3 regions of the Paenibacillus sp. BT-177 genome follow, and region 3 is predicted to be linked to each of the others. Evidence: riboswitches for the same ligand, from Rfam matches in the RefSeq annotation. Region 3 holds a riboswitch; each other region holds the start of a gene.
The links. Region 3 has a riboswitch for glycine ahead of OIU26_RS16535 (alanine/glycine:cation symporter family protein). Riboswitches for the same ligand answer to the same signal wherever they lie in the genome.

Region 1: it holds a riboswitch for glycine, as region 3 does, so the genes downstream of both, gcvT (glycine cleavage system aminomethyltransferase GcvT) here and OIU26_RS16535 (alanine/glycine:cation symporter family protein) in region 3, are expected to answer to the same signal.
Region 2: it holds a riboswitch for glycine, as region 3 does, so the genes downstream of both, sdaAB (L-serine ammonia-lyase, iron-sulfur-dependent subunit beta) here and OIU26_RS16535 (alanine/glycine:cation symporter family protein) in region 3, are expected to answer to the same signal.

Annotation. Positions count from the first base shown of each region.
Region 1 is NZ_JAOYTP010000001.1:1,225,354-1,233,121, forward strand. It holds gene OIU26_RS05610 (BglG family transcription antiterminator) at 1-802, opposite strand, end outside; gene OIU26_RS05615 (PTS mannitol transporter subunit IICB) at 886-2,364, opposite strand; gene gcvH (glycine cleavage system protein GcvH) at 2,791-3,189, opposite strand; glycine riboswitch at 3,582-3,681, shown strand; glycine riboswitch at 3,682-3,778, shown strand; gene gcvT (glycine cleavage system aminomethyltransferase GcvT) at 3,858-4,958, shown strand; gene gcvPA (aminomethyl-transferring glycine dehydrogenase subunit GcvPA) at 5,082-6,437, shown strand; gene gcvPB (aminomethyl-transferring glycine dehydrogenase subunit GcvPB) at 6,434-7,768, shown strand, end outside.
Region 2 is NZ_JAOYTP010000011.1:14,764-22,531, reverse strand. It holds gene OIU26_RS22655 (ABC transporter permease) at 1-667, opposite strand, end outside; gene opp4B (oligopeptide ABC transporter permease) at 692-1,672, opposite strand; gene OIU26_RS22645 (ATP-binding cassette domain-containing protein) at 1,686-2,612, opposite strand; gene OIU26_RS22640 (ABC transporter ATP-binding protein) at 2,590-3,621, opposite strand; gene OIU26_RS22635 (ThuA domain-containing protein) at 3,950-5,554, opposite strand; glycine riboswitch at 5,769-5,883, shown strand; gene sdaAB (L-serine ammonia-lyase, iron-sulfur-dependent subunit beta) at 6,095-6,784, shown strand; gene sdaAA (L-serine ammonia-lyase, iron-sulfur-dependent, subunit alpha) at 6,774-7,673, shown strand.
Region 3 is NZ_JAOYTP010000005.1:60,337-68,104, reverse strand. It holds gene licT (BglG family transcription antiterminator LicT) at 1-518, opposite strand, end outside; gene OIU26_RS16545 (LacI family DNA-binding transcriptional regulator) at 752-1,723, opposite strand; gene OIU26_RS16540 (glycoside hydrolase family 1 protein) at 1,934-3,391, shown strand; glycine riboswitch at 3,560-3,644, shown strand; glycine riboswitch at 3,656-3,750, shown strand; gene OIU26_RS16535 (alanine/glycine:cation symporter family protein) at 3,909-5,327, shown strand; gene OIU26_RS16530 (iron-containing alcohol dehydrogenase) at 5,385-6,557, opposite strand; gene OIU26_RS16525 (carbohydrate ABC transporter permease) at 6,706-7,533, opposite strand; gene OIU26_RS16520 (carbohydrate ABC transporter permease) at 7,555-7,768, opposite strand, start outside.

The DNA.
Region 1 (7,768 bases), on a different contig from region 3:
TGCGCTCCACCATAGCTGTGCGCAGCATGATATTATCCTCTGAATCTGTTTTCGAATACGAGAGACGATGATCCACAACGTACCCAAGGCGCAGACGTGCCAGAGAAACGCAAATTTGAATCAGCAGTTCCATATATTTGCTTTCCACCATGTTTTTCAGCCATTGATCATGAGGCTGCCAGAGGGCATTCTCCACGGTTAGCAGGTTCTCTCTGCCAATCATCTCCAGCAATTTTTCTGTGACACGTGTTACGGGACGAAGCTCCTCTCCGGAAAACAGATCCGATTCATCCAAATATTCGAGAGCAAGCTCAGAAATCGCCCGTCTTTTGTCTATCTCCCGTCCTGTAATCTCGACACCGTATCCCCGTCTGCGCACAAGCATGAGCCCTCGATCTTCGATCCAGCCTTGTAATTCGTCCAGATCATGACTGACCGTAGTTACTGTGACTTTCAAATCCGATGCTAGCGCCAGCAGCTTGATCGGCTCCTGTGTATCCAGCAGCATGCACAGAACTACAATTTTTCTCTCCTCAGCCGAGTATTCGTCTGACTTCGTATGCAGCAATTGCTCCCGCAGACTTGCAAGCTGAATCGGGTCGGCATCCACAAAAATACCGATCCCTGATTTTTTCTCCAGCTTTACCTCATGAGCCGCCAACCAACATTCAACTGCGCCAAGTTCCCGATGAACCGTCCTTGTGCTGACATTGATCTTCTCAGCAATTTCCCCGGCCGTAACCTCTTGGGGCTGCTCCAAAAGATACTCTACGATGTCAGATTGTCGTTTCGTAATATTCATAAGCGCATACCGTTCCTTCCCAAGCTCTCATCCCTTCCAGCAGGAAATACAAACTGTATACAGCCGGCCTGACTTTATGGGGATTAAGAATCGGATTTCAGCCGTTCAACCAGCGCTTCGTATTCAGGGCTCTTCAGGAAATTGTCAATGGAAATGTGCTCAGCATTCGGGGCTACCGTTTTAGCCCGGTCTGTCAACGTTTTTTGTGTAATGACAATATCCGCATCCTGTGGAATTTCACTGATTGCCGTATTCGTTACCGTAACGCCCACGCCCGCCTGTTTCATTTTTTTGCGCAAAATTGAGGCTCCCATGGCGCTTGAACCCATACCTGCATCACAGGAAAAGACAATTTTATTCACCTCGGATTTATCCTTAAGCGTTCGATCTGCGGCAATCTCGGCAGCACGATCGGATGCGCGGTTATCTTCCATTACAGTGGCGTTAGCACTTGCACCCTTGCTTTGATTTTTCATATCTTTCAGACGGGATGCAGCTTCCTCCAGCCCCTCTTCCTTTTGCTTACCAGTTTTGAGTAATACTGCGGCAACCGCAAAGGATACGACCGCAGCTGCGATTACTCCGCTCAGCATCGGCAAATATCCGCCTTTGGGTGTCATCAGGAAGTAAGCAATGATACTGCCTGGTGAAGGAGCAGCAACCAGTCCGGCACCTGTCAACATAAAACAGAAGGTTCCCACAACACCCCCTGCTATAGCAGCGAGAATCAGAATCGGCTTCATCAAAATATAAGGGAAATAAATTTCATGAATCCCGCCGAAAAAATGAATAATGACTGCACCAGGAGCAGACGACTTCGCAGAGCCTTTACCGAACAGGCAATAGGCCAGCAAAATACCGAGTCCCGGGCCAGGATTGGATTCAAGCATGAACAAAACGGATTTTCCTGTTCTTGCAGCTTCCTCCAGCGCAATCGGACTCAATACTCCATGATTCAGTGCGTTGTTGAGAAATAATACTTTTCCGGGCTCAATAATGAGATTGACAAGCGGTAGTAGCCCTGCGTTCACGAGGAACTGTACCCCTGTCGACAACACTTGACTGATGGTTTGCACGACCGGGCCGATCGCCACATGCGCTAGTAGTGCTAGAATGGCACCGATAATCCCAGCCGAGAAATTATTGACCAGCATTTCAAAACCTGATTTGACTTTGCCCTCAATGGCCTTATCGAACTTCTTCAATATCCATGCAGCCAGCGGACCAGCTACCATCGCACCCAGGAACATCGGGATATCGGCCCCCACAATGACACCCATCGTCATAATGGCACCGATCACACCTCCACGCTGTCCGTGAATCATTGTGCCTCCCGTGTAACCGATCAACAGCGGCAGCAAATAATTTTTCATCGGGTCAACCAGTTGTGCAAACCCCTCATTCGGGAACCACCCGGTCGGAATAAAAAGTGCTGTAATTAATCCCCACGCAATAAAGGCTCCCATATTGGGCATAACCATACCGCTGAGAAAACGGCCAAAACGCTGTACGGCGACACGAGCGCCACCGCTTGAACTGGACTTTGTGTCCACTGTGCTCATATTCATATCCTCCTTGTGAGTAACTAGCATCACTACCTTTTCTTAAAATTCATACTAAATGACAGCGCTCTCTTCATCAACGAAATGAAAACGTACTTTCGTCATGAACGTTGATGACAACATTTAAATTTAAAATAACGGACAACGTATTATACCTGCATAATTCTTCTTAATATGACCGATAACAATAGAAATTAGTCGAAAAAACAGTGCTGTAAATCTGCACCTTATATAGAGGAGCTCACCTCTAAATCTAATAAATTGACGTAATTACGTCTTCTAAAAGACAACAAAAAAATAGCCGCCATGTCAGATCATAGCGACTATTTTATACACAAAACGAGCGGACTAACGATGCTTTTATTCAATTCAATATCCATATAAAAATTTAGAATAAAGCGCTAATATTCCATCTTATATTGCTCATTATTGTTCATCCGAAATCAACTGCTCGTACTGATCCGCAGACAGCAGCTTGCTCAGAGCTTTCTCGACATCATTGCCCATCTCTACTTCGATCATCCAACCCTCTTCATAGGGTGATTCATTCACCAGCTCAGGTGTACTTTCCAGAGCTTCATTTACTTTCAAAACGGTTCCCGTCACCGGAGCAAAAAGATCGGATACGGTCTTCACCGATTCAATTGTACCAATCTCCGTCCCCTGTCCAATCGTTGTTCCCGCCCCAGGTAATTCCACAAAAACAATATCACCCAATTGATGCTGTGCAAAGTCTGTAATGCCGATCCGCAACGTCCCATCCACTGTGCGCTGAACCCACTCATGTTCGTCTGTATACCAAAGTTGCTGTTTCACTTCACTCATCCTGCTTCGCCTCACTTCCACATGAATAAAATGCTTTTGATCACCTGTATTAGACAAGTTAAGATTATGACAACAAGAACATCCATGTCAATAATACTAACAAAAATACTCCATACCAACTAATATAGCGCAGTCTATAAAAAATGATAACTTGTAACAAACGCTTACATATCCTTATTTATACAATAAATGTTTTTCATATTGTTTTATATGACATTTTTATTGACATTTTGAATGGATTTGCGTATTAATGGGTTATAGTAATTGCTTTTGAAAATACCTCGACAACTGCAAACGCGGATGAACGCGGAGGGAGAGACTACCAAAAATATTCGCATCGCTGTTGTCGTTTGTGAGACAGTTGGGCACGCGAATCGGATCAAGTTGTTATCTGCAAAACCGGGTAACATACCGTTGATCCAAAAGGTAGCGCCGAAGGAGTAAACTTGCATTGCAGGTGAATCTCTCAGGCAAAAGGACCTCTGCCGGACGCATCTCTGGAGAGCATCCGTGAAAAGAGCGGATCACCCAAGGGGAAACCTGGTTCACACCGGGGTAACTTTCTGGTATCAAGGACAGAGCTGAAAGAAGAGTATGGACTGCCGTCTATACGTTTCTTTTAGCCTGTCTTTTTTGTTTAGCCGATTACACTGGATAGGAGTGGAAAAATGTCTAATTTGCGAAGAACACCACTATATTCGTCCTACGGGACGCAGCCCGGGGTTCGTTGTATTGACTTTGGCGGGTGGGAACTCCCCGTTCAGTTTAGCGGCATTCAAAAGGAGCATGAGGCCGTCCGACAACGTGCAGGTTTATTCGATGTATCGCATATGGGCGAGTTCTTGGTTGAAGGCAAAGAAGCTGAGGCTTTTTTGCAACAGGTAACCACAAATGATGTCAGCCATTTGGAACCGGGCCAAGCACAATATTCACTCCTGTGTTACCCCGATGGAGGCGTAGTGGATGACTTGCTTGTATATTGCAAAGGACCAGAGCGCTACATGCTCGTTGTGAATGCCTCCAACATCGACAAAGATTGGGATTGGCTCATACGCCACGTACCAGCATCGGTTCATCTGGAGAATGTGTCTGATGCGATAGCATTGCTGGCATTACAAGGACCGGAAGCAGCACGTATTACCGCAGCCGTGACAGATACAGATATTACGAATCTGGCATCTTTCCGATTCCATGAGAACGTGCAATTGTTCGGAGCAAAAGCACTTGTCTCGCGAACTGGATATACCGGCGAAGACGGTTTTGAATTTTATATCTCTGCTGAGGAAGCACCCGCCGTGTGGGATGGTTTGCTTCGTTGCGGTGAATCGTATGGACTGATTCCCGCTGGACTTGGTGCTCGCGATACGCTGCGCTTCGAGGCACGGCTACCGTTGTACGGACAGGAGTTATCTGCCACAATTTCACCGCTTGAGGCTGGTTTAGGTTTCTTCGTCAAGTTGAACAAAGGAGATTTTATCGGCAGGGAAGCACTGCAACGTCAAAAAGAACAAGGAATTCCTCGCAAGTTGATCGGGCTGGAAATGATTGACCGCGGTATCCCGCGCGCTCATTATCCGGTGTTCGCTGAAGGTCAACACATCGGTGAGGTCACAACGGGTACTCAATCGCCCACCTTGAAGCGTAATCTGGGGCTGGCCCTGGTGGACAGTCGTTTTAGCACCCTATCGACACCGCTGGAGGTCGAAATTCGTGGTAAACGCCTGCGTGCGGAAGTGGTCCCAGCCCCCTTTTATAAACGGCTACGCTGATCTTAATCCTCTTCATTCTAAAAAAGCGATCATGTCAGAAATAAAATTCTGGATTTTCCAATTACGACTATGTATTAGCTAATTTACTATCTAAATTTTGCTTTTCGAAAGGAGCCAGAACCTATGAAGCAGCATCGCTATCTCCCCATGACCGAACAAGACCAAACCGAAATGCTGCGTGTGGTGGGCGTATCATCCATTGATGATTTATTCAGTGACATTCCAGAGGCTATTCGATACCAAGGGGAACTCCCTCTTTCCTCTCGGCTCGACGAAAGAGCCTTAACCCGCCACATGACCGAGCTGGCCGGACGAAACGCCAATACAGATACACATGCCAGCTTTCTTGGTGCAGGTATTTATGATCATCATATTCCATCCGTTATCCAACACATCACCTCACGTTCCGAATTTTACACAGCCTACACCCCCTATCAGCCGGAAGTAAGCCAGGGCGAGCTGCAAGCCATTTTTGAATTCCAGTCGTATATTTGCGAATTGACAGGTATGGCGGTAGCTAATGCCAGCATGTACGATGGGGCTACAGCTCTGGCGGAAGCGGGCTCATTGGCCGCTTCCGCCACGCGTCGTAAACAGCTTATCGTATCAAGGTCTGTCCATCCAGAGGCACGTCAGGTATTGGCAGCCTATGCACGCGGATTGGATTTGGACATTGTGGAAATCGGCTGTTCGGATGGCGTAACGGATGTCGATGTACTAGCCACGGCCGTATCGGAACAGACGGCGGCTGTTTTGATCCAAAATCCCAACTTTTTCGGAGCCGTGGAAAATCTGAAGCCGATGGCTGACCTCATCCATGCGCATCAAGGGCTTATGGTTGTTAGTGCCAATCCACTGGCACTAGGCTTGCTAGAGACCCCTGGTAAGCAAGGCGCGGATATTGTTGTAGGAGACGCGCAGCCACTTGGGATCTCGTCCTCCCTCGGCGGTCCGACCTGCGGTTACTTCGCCGTTTCCCAGGCGCATATGCGCCGTATCCCTGGGCGTATCGTAGGCCAAACCACAGACCGTAACGGCAAACGCGGCTTCGTGCTGACCTTACAAGCGCGGGAACAGCATATCCGCCGCGAAAAGGCCACGTCTAACATTTGCTCCAATCAAGCGTTGCTCGCTTTATCTGCATCTGTATATTTGTCTGTCATGGGTAGACAGGGGATCAAGGAAGTAGCCGAGCTAAATTTGCATAAAAGCCGTTATGCGTTAGAGCAATTGCTGAGCTTGAAAGGTGTATCTACCTCGTTTAATGCACCAACCTTTAATGAGTTTGCCCTTAAACTGCCTGAGGGTACAGATATGAGCAAACTCCAGGCCGAGCTGCTAGCTGCCGGATTTATCGCTGGCTACGATTTGGGCCGGGACTATGAGGAACTTGCTGGTCACATGCTGATTGCCGTGACGGAGCAAAGAACCAAAGAAGAGATTGACCAATTTGTACACACCTTGGGGGGATTGCTATGACACACACCGGACAGGATCAGAAACAAGAACTGTTAAAGGAACACGATCAAACGCTCATTTTTGAATTGAGCCGTCCGGGTCGCATCGCTTATTCCCTTCCCGATTGCGACGTTCCCCGTCGCCCGGTGGCAGAGCTTTTGCCGGATTATGCGCTGCGCAGCCAACCTGCGGCATTACCCGAGGTATACGAAGTAGATGTTATTCGCCATTATACCGCCCTGTCCCAGCGCAATTTCGGCGTCGACAACGGATTTTATCCGCTTGGCTCGTGTACGATGAAATACAATCCGAAGGTGAATGAGGATGTTGCCCGTTACGCAGGCTTTGCTAAAATTCACCCATATCAGCCGGAGGATAGCATCCAGGGGGCTATGGAGCTGCTGCATACGCTCCAAAATGATCTGGCTGCGTTGACCGGCATGGATGCCGTCACGCTTCAGCCCGCTGCTGGCGCCCATGGCGAATGGACCGGGCTGATGATGATCCGCTCGTACCACGAAGCACGTGGCGAGCGACGTACCAAGGTGCTCGTGCCGGATTCCTCGCACGGAACGAACCCCGCCAGTGCAACCGTCGCGGGTTTCGAAACAATCACCCTACCCTCCACCCCTGAGGGGCTGGTGGATCTGGATGCGCTGCGTCAAGCCGTAGGCAACGACACCGCTGCGCTCATGCTGACCAATCCGAACACGCTTGGTCTGTTCGAGAAGCAAATCACTGATATTGCTGCGATTGTACATGACGCAGGTGGCCTGCTCTACTATGACGGCGCAAATTCCAATGCTATCATGGGGATTACCCGCCCTGGGGATATGGGCTTTGATGTGGTGCATCTCAATTTGCACAAAACGATGAGTACTCCGCACGGTGGAGGGGGCCCGGGCGCTGGACCCGTCGGCGTAAAGCAGCGACTGATTCCCTTTCTGCCCAAGCCGCTTGTCGTACGTGATCCGCAGGGTAGGTACCGCTGGGATCGGGAGCAGGGAGATTCTATTGGGCGGGTCAAAGCCTTTTATGGCAACTTCGGCATTCTCGTCCGTGCCTATGCCTATATCCGTAGCTACGGCCCTGATGGCTTGAAGCGAGTGTCAGAATGTGCTGTACTCAATGCCAACTACATGATGCATCGGCTGGCTCCGTATTTTGACCTGCCTTATCCCGGGCATTGTAAACACGAATTTGTCATGTCGGGACGAGGCTTGAAGAAGTTTGGAGTGCGCACGCTTGATGTAGCCAAACGGTTGCTTGATTTCGGTTACCATCCACCTACCATTTATTTTCCGCTGAATGTAGAGGAATGCATCATGATCGAGCCGACGGAAACAGAAAGT
Region 2 (7,768 bases), on a different contig from region 3:
GACTGAGCGTCAGATTAACAATCACAACAGAGCTGAGATTGGGCAGCACACCCAACCAGATGATCTTCCAATTGGGTGTGCCAAGGGTTTTGGAAGCCTGCACGTAGTCCAGTTCCCGCTCAGACAGCACCTTGGCCCGGATCAGGCGCGCTTTTCCAATCCATAAAAAGGCAGTCATAATAAAAATAAAGGAACCTATGCCGCTTTTGGGCACAATGCTGACAAATACGATAACCAGCATCAAGAATGGAAGCACCAGGATAAAATCAATGATTCGCATGATGATGTTATCAACCAGTCCTCCATAAAACCCAGCCAGTAAGCCCAGCGTCAAGCCGATGGCGGCGGATAACAAAGTAATCGTAAAGCCAATGGTAAAGGAATTGCGGGCCCCAATGACCAGCTGGCCGAATATATCCCTGCCCGCTCGGTCCGTACCCAGCCAATGCACTGAACCGGGAGCTTCGCGGATCGCACCCAAATCGACCGTCGTGACTACATCCTGATTGACAAACAGGACAGAGGCATATATAAAAATCAAGAACAGAGCCACAAATCCAATGGAAATCAAGGCCATTTTGTCACGTACGAGTTCACGACGCAGTACAGACCAGCTAGACGGTGATTTACGAATGATTTCCGGCGAGAAGACTTCCTTCACCTGCATAGACACCATAATCCCTCCTTTTCTCTAGACTTGTTCTCTATTCAATTCGATGCGGGGATCGACCTTGCTTAGGATGACATCAGATAAAAGGGTCCCTAATAGTGCCAAGAAGCCGGAGATCATGACCAGTGCGTTCACAACTGAAAAGTCCCGTTGGGTGATGGACTGAAGAAATAGCTGGCCCAACCCCGGATAACCAAAAATAGATTCTAGGAAAACGTTGCCCGCAATCACACCCGTCAGATCGTAGCCCAAGAAAGCAGCAATGGGTAATAAAGAGTTTTTGAAAATATGACGGGAATAGATCTTTCCTTCGGGTACCCCCTTGGAACGCGCCGTTTTCACAAAATCCTTCAGACGTGTGTCAATGACCTCATTGCGCAAATACTGAATCGTAGCCGTTGTACTGAGTAATGCGCCTGTAACCGCCGGTAGAATGAGGTGATATGACTTATTCACGTAATATGACCATGTCCCCGGCTCTACACCTACATCCACACTGCCGCTGGTTGGAAACCAGCCAAGCCTGAACCCAAACACGTACAACAACAGCAATGCGAGTATAAATAGAGGTGTCGCAAAGCTGAGATAGGTATACCCGACCACGGTTTTATCCAGCAGACTATGCTGATAACGACCGCTGAGTACTCCCAGCGGAATGGCGATCAGATACGTTAGAACCAGAATCACAACACCCAGAAAGAACGTGTTCCCCAAACGACTGCCAATCAAATCGGTAACGCTAATTTTATGTACATAAGATTTGCCCAGATCCCCATGAGCAAGCTGGACGAGCCAGTTCCCATACTGCACCCACACCGGGTCATTCAATCCCAGTCTTTGCCGCTGTTCTTCCAGTGCAGCCGGATTTAGATTGGGAGTTGAAGTGATGAGCCCTGTCAGGGCATCCCCTGGCATAGCCTTAGCTAGGAAAAATATAAGCACACTCAGTGCAAAAAGTTGAGGGATCATAACCAGCAGCCGGCGCATTGTAAATTTCCACATATTCTGTCCCCCCTTATGGTAGCGCGACTTGATGGGATGAACTTACTGACTTTAGTGCAAACGGCTTTCCACTCGCGTCTAGATGTTTGGGCAGCTCTGACTTGTAAGAGGATAAAAGCTTTTGCCTTTTTTGAGCATTATCCAGCCGTTTCGCAGGATCGATACTGGGAATGGTGGCAATAAGCCGCTGGGTATACAAATGCTGTGGACGCTCATAAATATCTTGCTCGCTCCCCTGTTCCACTAAGCGACCTCGGTACATGATGCCGATTTGGTCGCACATATGGCGGATAATCCCCAGGTCATGACTAATGAACAAATACGTCAATTTGAACTCCCGCTGCACATCCTTCATAAAATTAAGCACCTGTGCCTGCACAGAAACGTCAAGCGCTGATACGGGCTCATCTGCAATAATCAGTTTTGGGTTTAATGTCAGCGCACGCGCAATCCCGATCCTTTGCCGCTGTCCCCCGGAAAATTCATGCGGATATTTGTAGGCCGCATCAGCGTTCAAGCCAACCTTTTCCAGCAGCATCTGTACTTTCCGCCGTTCTTCCTCATTACTCAGCCTTTCAAAGTTTCGCAGTGGTTCAGCAATGACATCCAATATGCGCTTGCGCGGGTTAAGCGAAGAATAGGGGTCCTGAAAAATCATCTGAATGTCTCTACGCAGCGGATGGCGGTTATTACGACTCAGAGCCGTAAGATCCTTGCCATTAAAAAGAATCTGTCCGCTCGTCAGCTTATTCAGGCCGATAATCGTTCTTCCTGTCGTCGTCTTTCCACAGCCGGATTCTCCTACTAGCCCGTATGTTTGGCCTGCCTCTATGCTGATCGACACGCCATCCACTGCTTTTACCTGATCAACGACACGCTGGAAAAAACCGCCGCGCACCGGATAATGAACCTTCAAATCATTTATCTCTAGTAGTGCCATGAGCAGCCTCTCCCTTTGTCTCATCTTCAAAATGAAAATGTTGGTAACATGTACAGCGGACCCAATGGCCGGGAGAAATTTCACTTAATCGGGGATGGTCTTCATGCATTCTCTGCTGAATCCAAGGAATACGCGAAGCAAAGCGACAGCTATTGCGAGGAATATCTTGCAAGGAGGGAACAATACCACCGATGACATGCAGCGGTTCTCCCTTGGTATGCGATCCCGGCATGGAGGCTAGCAAGGAACGCGTATACGGATGCTGTGGATGCCGAAATAATTCAAAAACATCAGCGCTCTCCACGATTTCTCCGGCATACATGACCACCACACGGTCGGCTACTTCGGCCACAACGCCAAGATCGTGCGTAATCAGAATAATTCCGCTTCCGGTCTCCTGTTGAAGCTGTTTGAGCAAGTCAAGAATTTGCGATTGAATGGTTACATCGAGCGCAGTCGTCGGCTCATCTGCAATAATAAGAGAGGGTCGGCAAGCTATGGCAATCGCGATCATCACACGCTGGCGCATCCCTCCTGAAAGTTCATGCGGATACTGTTCATACACACGTACGGGGTTGGGTATATCCACGCTTTCCAGTAGCTCCAGTACACGTTCCCTTTTTTGCTTCGTAGATAGGGACGTATGATAATCGAGATTTTCCTCGATCTGCTTACCAATGCACATTAACGGGTTAAGTGCTGTCAGCGGGTCCTGAAAGATCATGCCAATGCCCGCTCCGCGGATTTTATTCATTTGCCCTGAGGAGAGACGGATCAGATCCGTGCCTTTAAAAAGAACCTTTCCTTCGACACGTGTTCGCTCCATGTCATGCAGTTGTGGGATCGAAAGTGCCAGCGCGCTTTTGCCACAACCGGATTCTCCGACTACAGCCAGCACTTCATTGGGATTGACCGTCAGATCCAGATGGTCGACTGCGGGGTGATATTGATCCTTGATGCGAAAAGATACGGATAATCCCTTAATCTCCAACACAGGTTTGATATTCAATGCGCGCTTCCTCCATTCTCCATGGTCTTGTCCCGCTTATTCTCACCATGTTTGATGTTTAAAACCTCTCATGAACATTACATACCGTTTTTGTCGGAATAATTTGAATACATCCTATCACCAGTATATGGATATATCAATTAAGATTATGCTATCAACATCATTTAAAAAATCAATGATCCAGCAGTAGCGCGACTTTCCTGGCACAAAATGTAATCAAATAACCAACCACAGGTTAATTTTCATCACAAAAAAGCCGTTTGATCCCCTACAGAGGATCAAACGGCAAACTAGCACCCAACCGCTCACACTGAATTCTTTACGTTTATTACGAAGCCGCTCCATAAGAGCCCGACTTGAACGTTTTTGGATCGTACCATTTGTAGCCTGCTGCTGGAGCAGACCAAGGCTCGGGTTGCGGTTCTGTGGAAGCCGCAGGCTCCTCAAACGGCAGAAGCTTCGTCGGTTGATCCAGCGTTAAACCTGCCACATCGGATAATTTGGTGTAGTCCTGCTTCCACGCAAGCCACTGGACCGTTTGCACCAGGAAGGTGGCATCGTCCACTTCCTTGAAACCATCATATGTCTTTTTCGACTGTCCGTTTTCTTCACGCGCATATTTCGGTGTAGCATCTTCTACAGGGGAAGAATCACCGATAAATGCTGCCTTGCCTTGACCCACCTTGGAGATCGCAGCATAAGGCCCTTCCGCACGGCCTCCACCGTTATAGACACCATGGTCTACAGCATTACCCCATTTTTTCGTACCTGTAGGGATATAGGCAATTCCTTTGGCTTTGGTAGGATCAATAATAGCCAGCGTAGATCCCGCATGCATGGCAATCGAGCGTACACCCTTGGTAATGCCGAAGGATTGATCTGCGGCTACAATGTCCGTAGCATTCACGTCGCCAAGCGCATTGTAACGGAAACGAACACCAAAGTTGGTCGCCAGCCAATCGGAGCTAGTTAACCCCTGCATCGCCGGTGATGCTGCTTCTTCTGTAGTCATCCCTTTGGCCGGATTAGTATAGGCTCCACGACGGTAGCCATTCATAACCTCAGAGGAATCCCAACGGTTTTTGTTACGGTCCGCATTATAGTGGTCGGAGATGAAGAAAACACTTCCCCCGTTATTCACATATTGCAGCAGGGCAGCCTGCTCGGATGCCTTAAAAGCAACATTCGCTTCACCGATGATGAACACATCATATTGGCGCAGCTTATCATAGGTTATGGCCTGTTCTCCATAAGTAAAAGGAATGGGACGGTTCAGTTGGTCCACTGTAAAACCTACATTACGCAATCCATTGGCAAAGTCGGAGAAGGCGCCTTCAATGACCCAATCTGCTGCCCCAGCCGTCTGTGCGTGCGTATTATCGAACAGCACCTTTTTGCCGTTGCCATCCGGCAGTGTAGTACCGGGTTGACCCGGGTTTCCAGGTTCAGGTTCGCCAGGTTCACCTGGTTCCCCCGGCTCGCTTCCGTTCACCAGTTCAACAGTGCTTGGACTTTTCACTCCACCAAAATTATTGTAGGTGCCAAGTGTACCCGTCACACGGATTTTGCTGCCAATCAGCTCAGGATGGCCTGTTAGCCCAAATTGCCCTCTGTACGCTGATGTCAGCTGTACATCCAATAGATTAGACGTGCTACGTTCATTGGCCTGGTCGGCAATCAGTACGTTAAAATCATTCGCAAACGGAGAAGAAAAATTAGCCGTTTTCGATCCGGTAGCATGTCCGACGATGTAACCTTCCACCGTCACTGTGCCTCCACTGCCTTGGCGCTGGAGTGCCTCGGCTACTGTCAGTGCTCCCTCCGCTTTGACCTGACCGAATGGAACGAAGATCCCGATCAGCAGCGATACGATCGCTGCCAGATGCAGCACCCCTTTCAAGCGTGAACCTGTGAACCGCAAGCCTTTTACCATACGTCAATATCCCTCCTATAATTCCATAAATGTGCTTGTCCTCTATCAGATTAGCTATCAATCTTCTAATTCCTTCCTGATTTCATCCATAATTATGTAAATTTTAATCTTTTTTATTGGAAACTCGCCTGTTTATGTAAAAATTGAACCCTGCGATTGACACCGAGCACGGCATACATTACGCTAAGAAAGATATGTAGAACGGTATACGCGAATGAAGATGACGGGAGAGTCTGTCCAGGGGCTTACACGCTGGCGGCACCGAAGGAGCAAGACGCCAACACCCGGCTGGCGGATAATCTCTCAGGTCCATGTATCGTCATCTGACGCAACTCTGGAGAGAGCGCAAGCCACCCAAGGGGTAAGGCGGTAAGGACACCGCACGAAACTCTCAGGTAACGAGGACAGAGATAAGGGAAACTTCCTTATCCTGTCCTTTTTTGCGCTCACATTGTACGTCAGCATTAGGAACCGTCATAGCCGCGCAAAAACGCGGAAATACCATATACTATGGTACTAGAACATACAGGGGGCCACACCATGCGTTTCAAAGATGTATTTTCCATTATCGGTCCGGCCATGACCGGACCTTCCAGTTCACACACTGCAGGCGCGGTGCGGCTTGCACGCGTTGCCCGTCACTGGCTCGGGACGCAGCCTGACCGTGCCCGCATGACACTGTACGGCTCTTTCGCCGACACATACAAAGGACACGGTACAGACCTAGCGCTCATCGCAGGACTGCTCAATTACGATACAGACGACCACCGAATTCCAGATGCCGAGCAATGGGCGGAGCAGGCCGGGATGACCGTGGAATTTGCCGTCAGCGGACTACCCGCCCCCCATCCGAACACCGTCCGTTTTGAGCTGTGGAAGGGTGAGGATCAGCGTACACTGCTGGGTTCCTCCATCGGCGGTGGCAGCATCCATGTCCAGCAGCTCAACGAATTCCGAGTCAACCTGACCGGAGAGCTGTCTACGTTGGTGCTTCTTCACTCGGATAAGCCCGGTACATTAGGTGCGGTGACTTCAGCGCTCGGCGCTGCTGACATTAACATTGCCTATATGCACGTGGATCGCAAAGGTCGGGATGGAGAAGCACTTACAGCCATCGAAACGGACAGTCCTCCTACGGCTGAATTAATCGCAAAACTACGATCCTTACCACATATGTACGAAATTAAAACGATTAATTTGAAAAAAGGAGCTGAATCTGATGCGATTTAGCCATCTGCATGAAATCAGCGCTATATGCGCGGAGGAATCCACCACGATTGGCCGCCTGATGATTCAAGAGCAGGTACAAGAGACGAATACAACGGAAGAAGAAATTTTCCGCCAAATGTCTGATTATTATGAAGTCATGAAGGAGGCCGTTCATCGTGGTCAGACGCAAGACACCGTATCCCGCAGTGGATTAACGGGCGGCGACGGCAAGCGCTTAGCCGAATATCTGCGGACAGGGGAAACCTGCTCCGGCGATGCCTCCGCGCTCGCCATGGCTTATGCGCTCTCCGTGTCGGAGGTTAATGCGTCCATGGGGCGCATTGTCGCCACGCCCACTGCAGGTTCATGCGGAGTCATCCCCGGTGTGTTCATTAGTGCGCAGGAGCGGTTCGGCTGGGATGATGAGCATATGGTGCACGGCTTGTTCGCAGCCGGAGCCATTGGCTACGTCATCGCCAACAATTCCTTCATTTCCGGCGCGGAGGGAGGCTGTCAGGCTGAGATTGGTTCAGCCATCGGGATGGCCGCTGGCGCTATGGTCGAGCTACGCGGTGGCACACCTGAGCAGGCCGTTCACGCCGTAGGCCTAGCGCTCAAGAACACGCTCGGCCTGATATGCGACCCCGTCGCCGGACTCGTCGAGATTCCGTGTATCGTGCGCAACGGGCTGGGAGCCGTGACCGCACTTGCCGCAGCGGATATGGCTTTGGCGGGTGTGCGCAGCGCCATTCCGTCTGACGAAGTCATTGACGTGATGCTTGAAGTCGGCAGCGCAATGCCGTCAAAGCACCGCGAGACCGCCAAAGGCGGCTTGGCCCAGACACCGACTGGCAAGCGTTTGACCGAATCCCTTACACGCAACACACTGGCCAAGAAAGATAAGTCGTAGCTTCTAAGCTCTAAACCAACTACTTTTCCTCTACAAAACAAAACGAATATCTCTCCCACACATTAAGGGAAAGAGAATTCGTCCTTAAAAAAAGA
Region 3 (7,768 bases):
GTAGCCTTCATCTCGTTACCGTCGATCCGTGCATTCACCATATGCAATGCAATAAATCCCGCTTCGTCTTCGCCCAATTTTACACCGAGCGTATTTTCTATTTTTTGCAGAGCATCCAGTCCAACTGCAAATTCTTTTTTGTAAAAGCGTTTAATTTCATACAGCATCGCGTTTTTGAGTGCTAATCCTTTTTCTTCCCGCTGTATGGCAAAATGAATATGGTCGGTCAATGTTAAATAAATGTTATCACTTAACTCCGTATCCAGCACTTCTGCTGCATGGGTCACGATTTCATTCACGACCTCCAGATGAGACACGGGAATATCGTTCAGCAGCTCAGTTAGTCTGGCCGTGAACTCGTTTTCATTTAACATGAAAATCTTATCTATTTTATGATCATCGACTTGGTCGCCAGCCACCTTTTTGAAGGAAATACCTCTTCCCATGACGATAACCTCTTTGCCTTTATCATTTTTAGTCAACAGGACGTTGTTATTGAGCACCTTCTCAATAATCATTGAAGTTCCCCCTCCCATCCTTTACCAATAAAAAATGCCCAAGCACAATTCAATACTATTGTTAGCAATAGCACTCAATTGAACTCAGGCATTGCCCGCATCACCGGTCACAATCCTTCGATATAGTGCTATTGTAGCACAAAAAAAAGCGATTTCAACATATTTTATTCTCTTTCGACAAAAAATATTTTATATTAACGCCCATTTGCCTAGTTTGCGAGTCAACAGTAACTTTAAGTGGTCGTACGCTCAATGAGGCTGTACTCCAGCGAATGAAGCTCCATTTGGCGTCCAATCAGCTGAGGAGAAAGCATGAAAAAAGCATTTTGTGCCTGAGCCATAATGGGATTTTGAACCGTTGTAATTCCCATCGTGTGCGCCAGCTCCGTGTTATCAAACCCAATAATCGCCAGATCTTCTGGTACCTTCAGCAATTGTCTGCGCGCTTCGCAGAGAATGCCCACTGCTACATAATCGTTTGCACACAAAATAGCCTCCGGAAATTCCTCACGATGCTGTAATAAATTGCGCACAACCTGTTCGCCGTCACGAATGTTATAAATAGAAGAATAGTTCCAGTGCTGCAACACTGGCAGATTGTGTTCACTCATGATCTGCTCATAAGCTCGTTGTCTGCTGTGAGTATTGATGCTGCTTGGACGACCAAAAGCATTGGCTATACGTGTATAGCCTTTTTGTATCAAATGTTTGAGCGCTAACATATATCCTTCATACTGATCCATTGCGACGGAGCGAATATCGGTATGCTCCATTCGCTGCCATGCCACGATCGGTCCATATTTGCAATAAGTACTCAAAAAATCAGTGTCATTCACGCAGGAAATGATAACCAGCGCATCGACTCTTTTTCTTTTTAAATCCTCGAAAGCTTGAAGCTCTTTCTTTTTGTCTTCTCCCGAAGTATAAATAATGGTTTGAAATTCATATTGTCCTGCGATTTCTACAAAGCTGTCCAGAAATGCCAGAACAATTTCATTAATAGTTGATGTGATGATACCAATCTGAAGCGTTTGGCCCTTGGATAAAGAAATCGCATTCCGATTAGGAACATAATCCAATTCCTGCATGATTTTCAAAATTTTAGTTCTGGTTTCGTGGCTTACATGGGGGGACTGATTTAACACTCTGGATACCGTAGCTTTGGAAAAGCCCGCCAGTTTTGCAATTTGATCAAGATTCGACATGATGCTTCTCCTCACCTAAGAAAAAAATACTTGACATGAAACGCGTTACAACAATTAGGATGCTTATGAGGGCATTACGTCTATTTTAAAGCATCTGTCGATGCATTTCAAAGGAGAACGGTTACCGTTAGTTATGGATTCGCATTGCAGCACCTGACGGGTTACTGACTAAAGTGAAAACATTAAATTAAGGAAAGAGGTTTTCATACCATGACGAAGACGCTAAAAGGATTCCCGAAAAACTTCCTCTGGGGCGGGGCAACTGCAGCCAACCAATTGGAAGGTGCTTTTGACGTAGATGGAAAAGGTCTGTCCAGCGCAGACATGATAGCCTATGTACCTAAATCAGAACGTAAGAACGATCATGCTATAGAAATTTCGTCCGAACGACTGGAGGACATCTTGGCAGGGAAGGTAAACGCCCGTTTTCCAAAGCGTGAAGGTGTGGACTTTTACCACCACTACAAAGAAGATATTGCCTTGTTTGCAGAAATGGGCTTTAAAGTATTCCGGATGTCCATCCACTGGTCGCGGATTTTCCCGAATGGATATGATGCCGAGCCGAATGAAGCAGGATTGCAATTCTACGACAATGTATTCGATGAGCTGCGCAAGTATGGTATTGAGCCTTTGGTAACACTGTCGCATTATGAAACACCGCTAGGTTTGACACAGAAATATAATGGCTGGTTGGGACGCGAAGTCGTGGATCATTACGTAAAATATGCCGAAACGGTATTTACACGCTATAAGGATAAAGTAAAATACTGGCTGACCTTTAACGAAATTAATGTCATGACTATGAGCCCGTTTACAGGCGGCGGTGTGGTTATTGACCGTGTAGAAAACAAGCAACAAGCGATATATCAAGCATTGCACCATCAATTTGTAGCAAGTGCATTGGCGACCAAACGGGGACATGAGATCATTCCGGGCGCTCAGATCGGCTGTATGCTGGCCCGCATTGAAAGCTACCCACATACGTGTAACCCAGAAGATATCCTGAAAGCACAGCATGAAAATCAAATGAACCTGTTCTTTACGGATGTGCATGCTAGTGGGGAATATCCCAACTATATGAACCGCTATTTTGAAGAAAATAATATTGTGATCCAGACAGAACCCGGCGATGCCGAAATTTTGAAAAATAACACGGTCGATTTTATCTCATTTAGTTACTATATGACCTTGACCGTATCGGCAGGGCCAGAAGGCGAAAAGGCAGCAGGGAACCTGATAGGCGGTGTGAAAAATCCGTATTTGCAGTCCTCCGACTGGGGATGGCAGATCGATCCGATCGGCCTGCGTGTTACACTGAATACGTTTTATGATCGCTATCAAAAGCCACTGTTCATCGTGGAAAATGGCCTGGGTGCGTATGATAAGGTAGAAGAAGACGGCTCTGTGCATGACACGTATCGCATTGATTACTTGCGTCAGCATATTGCCCAAATGAAGGAAGCGATTGCTGACGGTGTTGATCTGATTGGTTACACCAGCTGGGGACCTATCGACCTTGTGAGCATGTCTACGTCCGAAATGTCCAAGCGCTACGGATTTATTTACGTTGATCTGGATGATGACGGTAACGGAACGCTTCAACGCTCCAAAAAGGACTCATTTAACTGGTATAAAAATGTGATAGCAACCAACGGTGAAGAATTATAATTCCATATCGTTTTGGCGGGTACAGCAGAGAAAATCCTCAGGATGCAATCTGCTGTACCCGCTTTTTGTATAGACACTCTATTGATTCTTTCCGAGGGCTTCACAAATTTTTCACTTGTAATAAGCTGAAATTTTTCTGTATAATGAATAAAAATTTCATATGTCTGGTTGATGTTTGCGGGAGATGGAATGAAAGTTCCAACCGAAGGGGCAAAACTCTCAGGTGCTTAGGCTGATTTACAGCAACGAGCAGGGACCGTAAACGGACAGAACTCTGGAGAGACCCTTAATTGGGCGCCGAAGGTGCACCGCAGATCACATCTGCTTAAACTCTCAGGCAAAAGGACAGAGACGCGAATAACCTGTGACAGGGATAGCCCTAGGCTTTTTATAAGCTTTTAGAGGTGAAATCCTGCACAAGATGGTTGTATTTTTTCGTGCCTTTAACCTCTCCAGGAGTCGAATCAACAGATTTGACTCTTTTTTGTTTTCTACTATGCTGGAGGAGCGGGTTGAAATGAATTTGGTACATGTGTTAGAAACGATTAGCAGTTGGATATGGGGGGCGCCTCTCATCATCCTTGTTATGGGAACGGGGTTATGGCTGACCATACGTCTAAAAATGTTGCAGGTATTCCGCCTGCCCCTCGCGATCAAGCTCATCGGTAAGGCCCCGAATGAAGGTAGCGGGGATGTAAGTAGTTTTGCGGCTTTGAGTACGGCATTGGCGGCTACCGTCGGTACAGGAAGTATTGTCGGTGTAGCGACAGCCATTAAGCTGGGCGGGCCGGGTGCCTTGTTCTGGATGGTCGTTGCAGCCTTCTTTGGGATGGCGACGAAATATGCGGAAGGTGTACTTGCGGTAAAATACCGGGTGAAGGATCGGAATGGACAATTTTCCGGCGGCCCGATGTATTATATTGAAAAAGGCCTGGGACGCCGTTTTAAACCGTTGGCGATGCTGTTTGCTTTTTCAGGGATGCTGGTAGCGTTGTTCGGAATTGGAACATTCCCTCAGGTCAAGGCGATTGTATCTTCGACTGAAAACAGTTTTGGCGTTCCGCCGATTGTAACGGCGCTGACAATTGCTGTCCTTACAGGTCTTGTGACCATTGGTGGACTCAAAAGCATTGCCAAGGTATCGACGAAGGTCGTTCCTTTTAAAACAGGCCTGTATGTATTAATTTGTATCATTGTACTGATTCGATTTGCTGACCAACTTCCTGCCGCAATTGCGCTTGTGCTTCATTCGGCATTTTCAACTACATCGGCAACCGGCGGATTTGCAGGAGCTACGATTATGCTGGCCATGCGCAGTGGGGTAGCCAGAGGTATTTTTGCCAACGAAGCTGGATTGGGGAGCGCACCGATTGCAGCCGCAGCTGCCAAAACCAAATGGCCTGCAGAACAAGGGCTGATTTCCATGACAGGCGTATTTATTGATACGATGGTTATTTGTGTGATGACCGGGTTGACGTTACTGGTTAGCGGGGTGTGGAGCGGGCCTACCGATGCAGGCTTGATGACTCAGCAAGCATTTTCCAGTGCATTTCCGCTGGGAGCAGAACTGCTCACCATCATCCTGATTATGTTCGCATTCACCACCATGCTCGGCTGGAACTATTACGGAGAACGCTGTGTTGAATATTTGCTTGGGGTCAAGTGGATCAAGCCTTATCGTTATTTGTTCATTGTACTGGTTGGCGGGGGCGCGTTCATTAAATTGGATGCGATTTGGCTGCTGGCAGATATTTTTAACGCAATGATGGCTTTTCCGAACCTGATTGCACTGCTCGGCTTGTCAGGCATTGTCGTTGCAGAAACCCGAACCTATATGAACTCTTTGTACCCTAATAAGAAAAAGGGCATTCTTGCAGGTGCCAATGTAGGGGCGGCTATTCAAGTAGAAGAAAAAGGACAAACGATCAATTCATAAATAATAAAAGGGAGTGCTCTCAGCCATCACAGGCTTGAGGACACTCCCTTTTAATTGTTATAACGATGCACGCAAAATAGCTAAAATATCTTCCTGTTTCAGCTTTTGATAATTACCGAAACCTCCGTGCTCCATTTCACGGGCCGCAATGCTTGCGATGTTTTCCAATTGTTCATCATTAATGTTGTAATCGGCCAGGGTAGAAGGGGCACCAAGACTTGTCCAGAACGCACTTAGACGGTCAATACCTTCCAAGGCAATTTCTCTGTCAGTTTTACCTACAGTGTCCAAGTCGAACATACTGAGCATCAGCCGCTTCATGCGTGCAGCATCCTGATCCACTGTATGTCTCATCCAGTTGGGAAACAGAATCGCTAGACCGCCAGCATGAGGAATATCATATACAGCAGATAGTGCATGTTCAATGGTATGCGAAGCCCAATCCCCGAAGTAGCCCATTTGCAGCGTACCGTTCAGGGCAATCGTCCCAGCATATAATATCGTTTCGCGATGCTCATAGTTGTGCAAATCCACCAGCAGCTTAGGTGCCGCCTCAATCACGGTTTGCAGCACGGAAAAGCACATACGATCTTGCAGCGGTGTATTTTTAACATTGTGAAAGTACTGTTCAAAGACGTGGCTCATCATATCCACCATGCCATAAACCGTCTGATCACGTGGCACAGAAAAGGTGTTTTTCGGGTCCAAGATGGAGAATTTAGGATGCGTCACCGCGCTGCCCCACACGTATTTCTCGTTCGTTTCCCAGCTGGTGATGACAGAATCCGGATTCATTTCCGAACCCGTGGCGGCGAGTGTAAGGATGGAACCGAAGGGCAAAGCCTGGGTTGGCATATGTTTTTTGTTGATAATATCCCACACATCGCCGTCATATTCAGCCCCTGCTGCGATGGCTTTGGTGCAATCAATAACGCTTCCGCCGCCAACTGCAAGCAGGAAGTCTATTTTTTCATTTCGGCAAATCTCGATGCCCCTCTTAACGGTAGACAAGCGCGGATTGGGTTCAACGCCCGCCAATTCATGAATGTTGAGGTACAGAGGCTCTAACGCGTTTAATACCTGTTCATACAAACCATTTCGCTTGACACTTCCGCCTCCATATACCAGCAAAATGTTTTTGCCGTAATTCAACAGCTCTTGCTGCAATTGTTCAATTTGATTTTCTCCAAAAATTAATTTGGTGGGATTATAATATGTGAATTTGTTCATCTGGAAGGTTCCCCTCAGTTCATAGTTCATGTTCAAATTGTAATCTCTTATCTTGACTAGCTCGTTAATATCTGACTTGGCCATGTAAGCTATTTGAAATGACGATTAACAATTATACATGAAAAGAATAAGGGGAATCAAGTGAAGGCTAATCTTTGATCGCTCCAGCGGCAAGATCGGAAATAAATTGGCGGCTGATAAAAAGAAACAAAATAATAAGAGGAAGTACAGCCAGCAGGGTGCCAGCAATGACCATCGCATAATCCGTATTGTAAATCCCGTTCAACTGCGACAATGCAATCTGGAGGGTGAATTTGCGCTCATCCGTTAAAACGATTAACGGCCATAAGTAATCATTCCAAGCTCCTATAAAGGTAAATGCGCCGAGAAAAGCGAACGCAGGTCTTAAAATCGGTAGTGCTACATTCCAGTACAGCCGAAAAAAGCTGCACCCGTCCATACGCCCCGCATCCAGCAGCTCTTTGGGAATGGATTCTTCTGCATACTGGCGGATCCAGAAAATGCCGAAAGCATTTACCATACCTGGGATGATGAGCGCTTTGAACGTACCTACCCATCCAAAGGAAGCCATCATGACAAAGGAAGGGACGAGCGAAAGTTGTGAAGGGACCATCATTGTTGCAAGCAGTATGACGAATAGCCCCTTTTTGCCCGGAAAATCAAACTTGGCGAATGCAAAACCAGCCAGTGAATCAAAAAACAGCACCAATACGGTAACAGAACTGGCTACAAAAAGGGTATTAAAAAAAGCTCCAGCAAAATCAATCTGCTGCAATACTCTCGTTATGTTATCCAGGAAGTGGCTACCGAACCACAATTGTGGCGGAAAACGATAGATGTCTGAGGTTGTACGGGTCGCCATGACGATCAGCCAGTAAAACGGAAACATCGACAGGATGATCCCCACCAACAGCCCGGCATATAGAACAATGGATTTTGCACGTGTCTGCATCATGTTGTGACGCTCCTTCCATCGTTATTTTTTACCTTGAACGAGTTTCCAATTGATGATGGAGAATACGGCAATGATGAGAAACATACCCCATCCGACGGCAGCACCATATCCAAAATAGTTGTTGATGAACGACTCGCGGTACAGGTATAAAACGATGGTCATGCCACTTGCCCCGGAACCGCCATCATTACCGACCAGAACCTGTGGCTCAGTGAAGAGCTGCATACCGCCGATG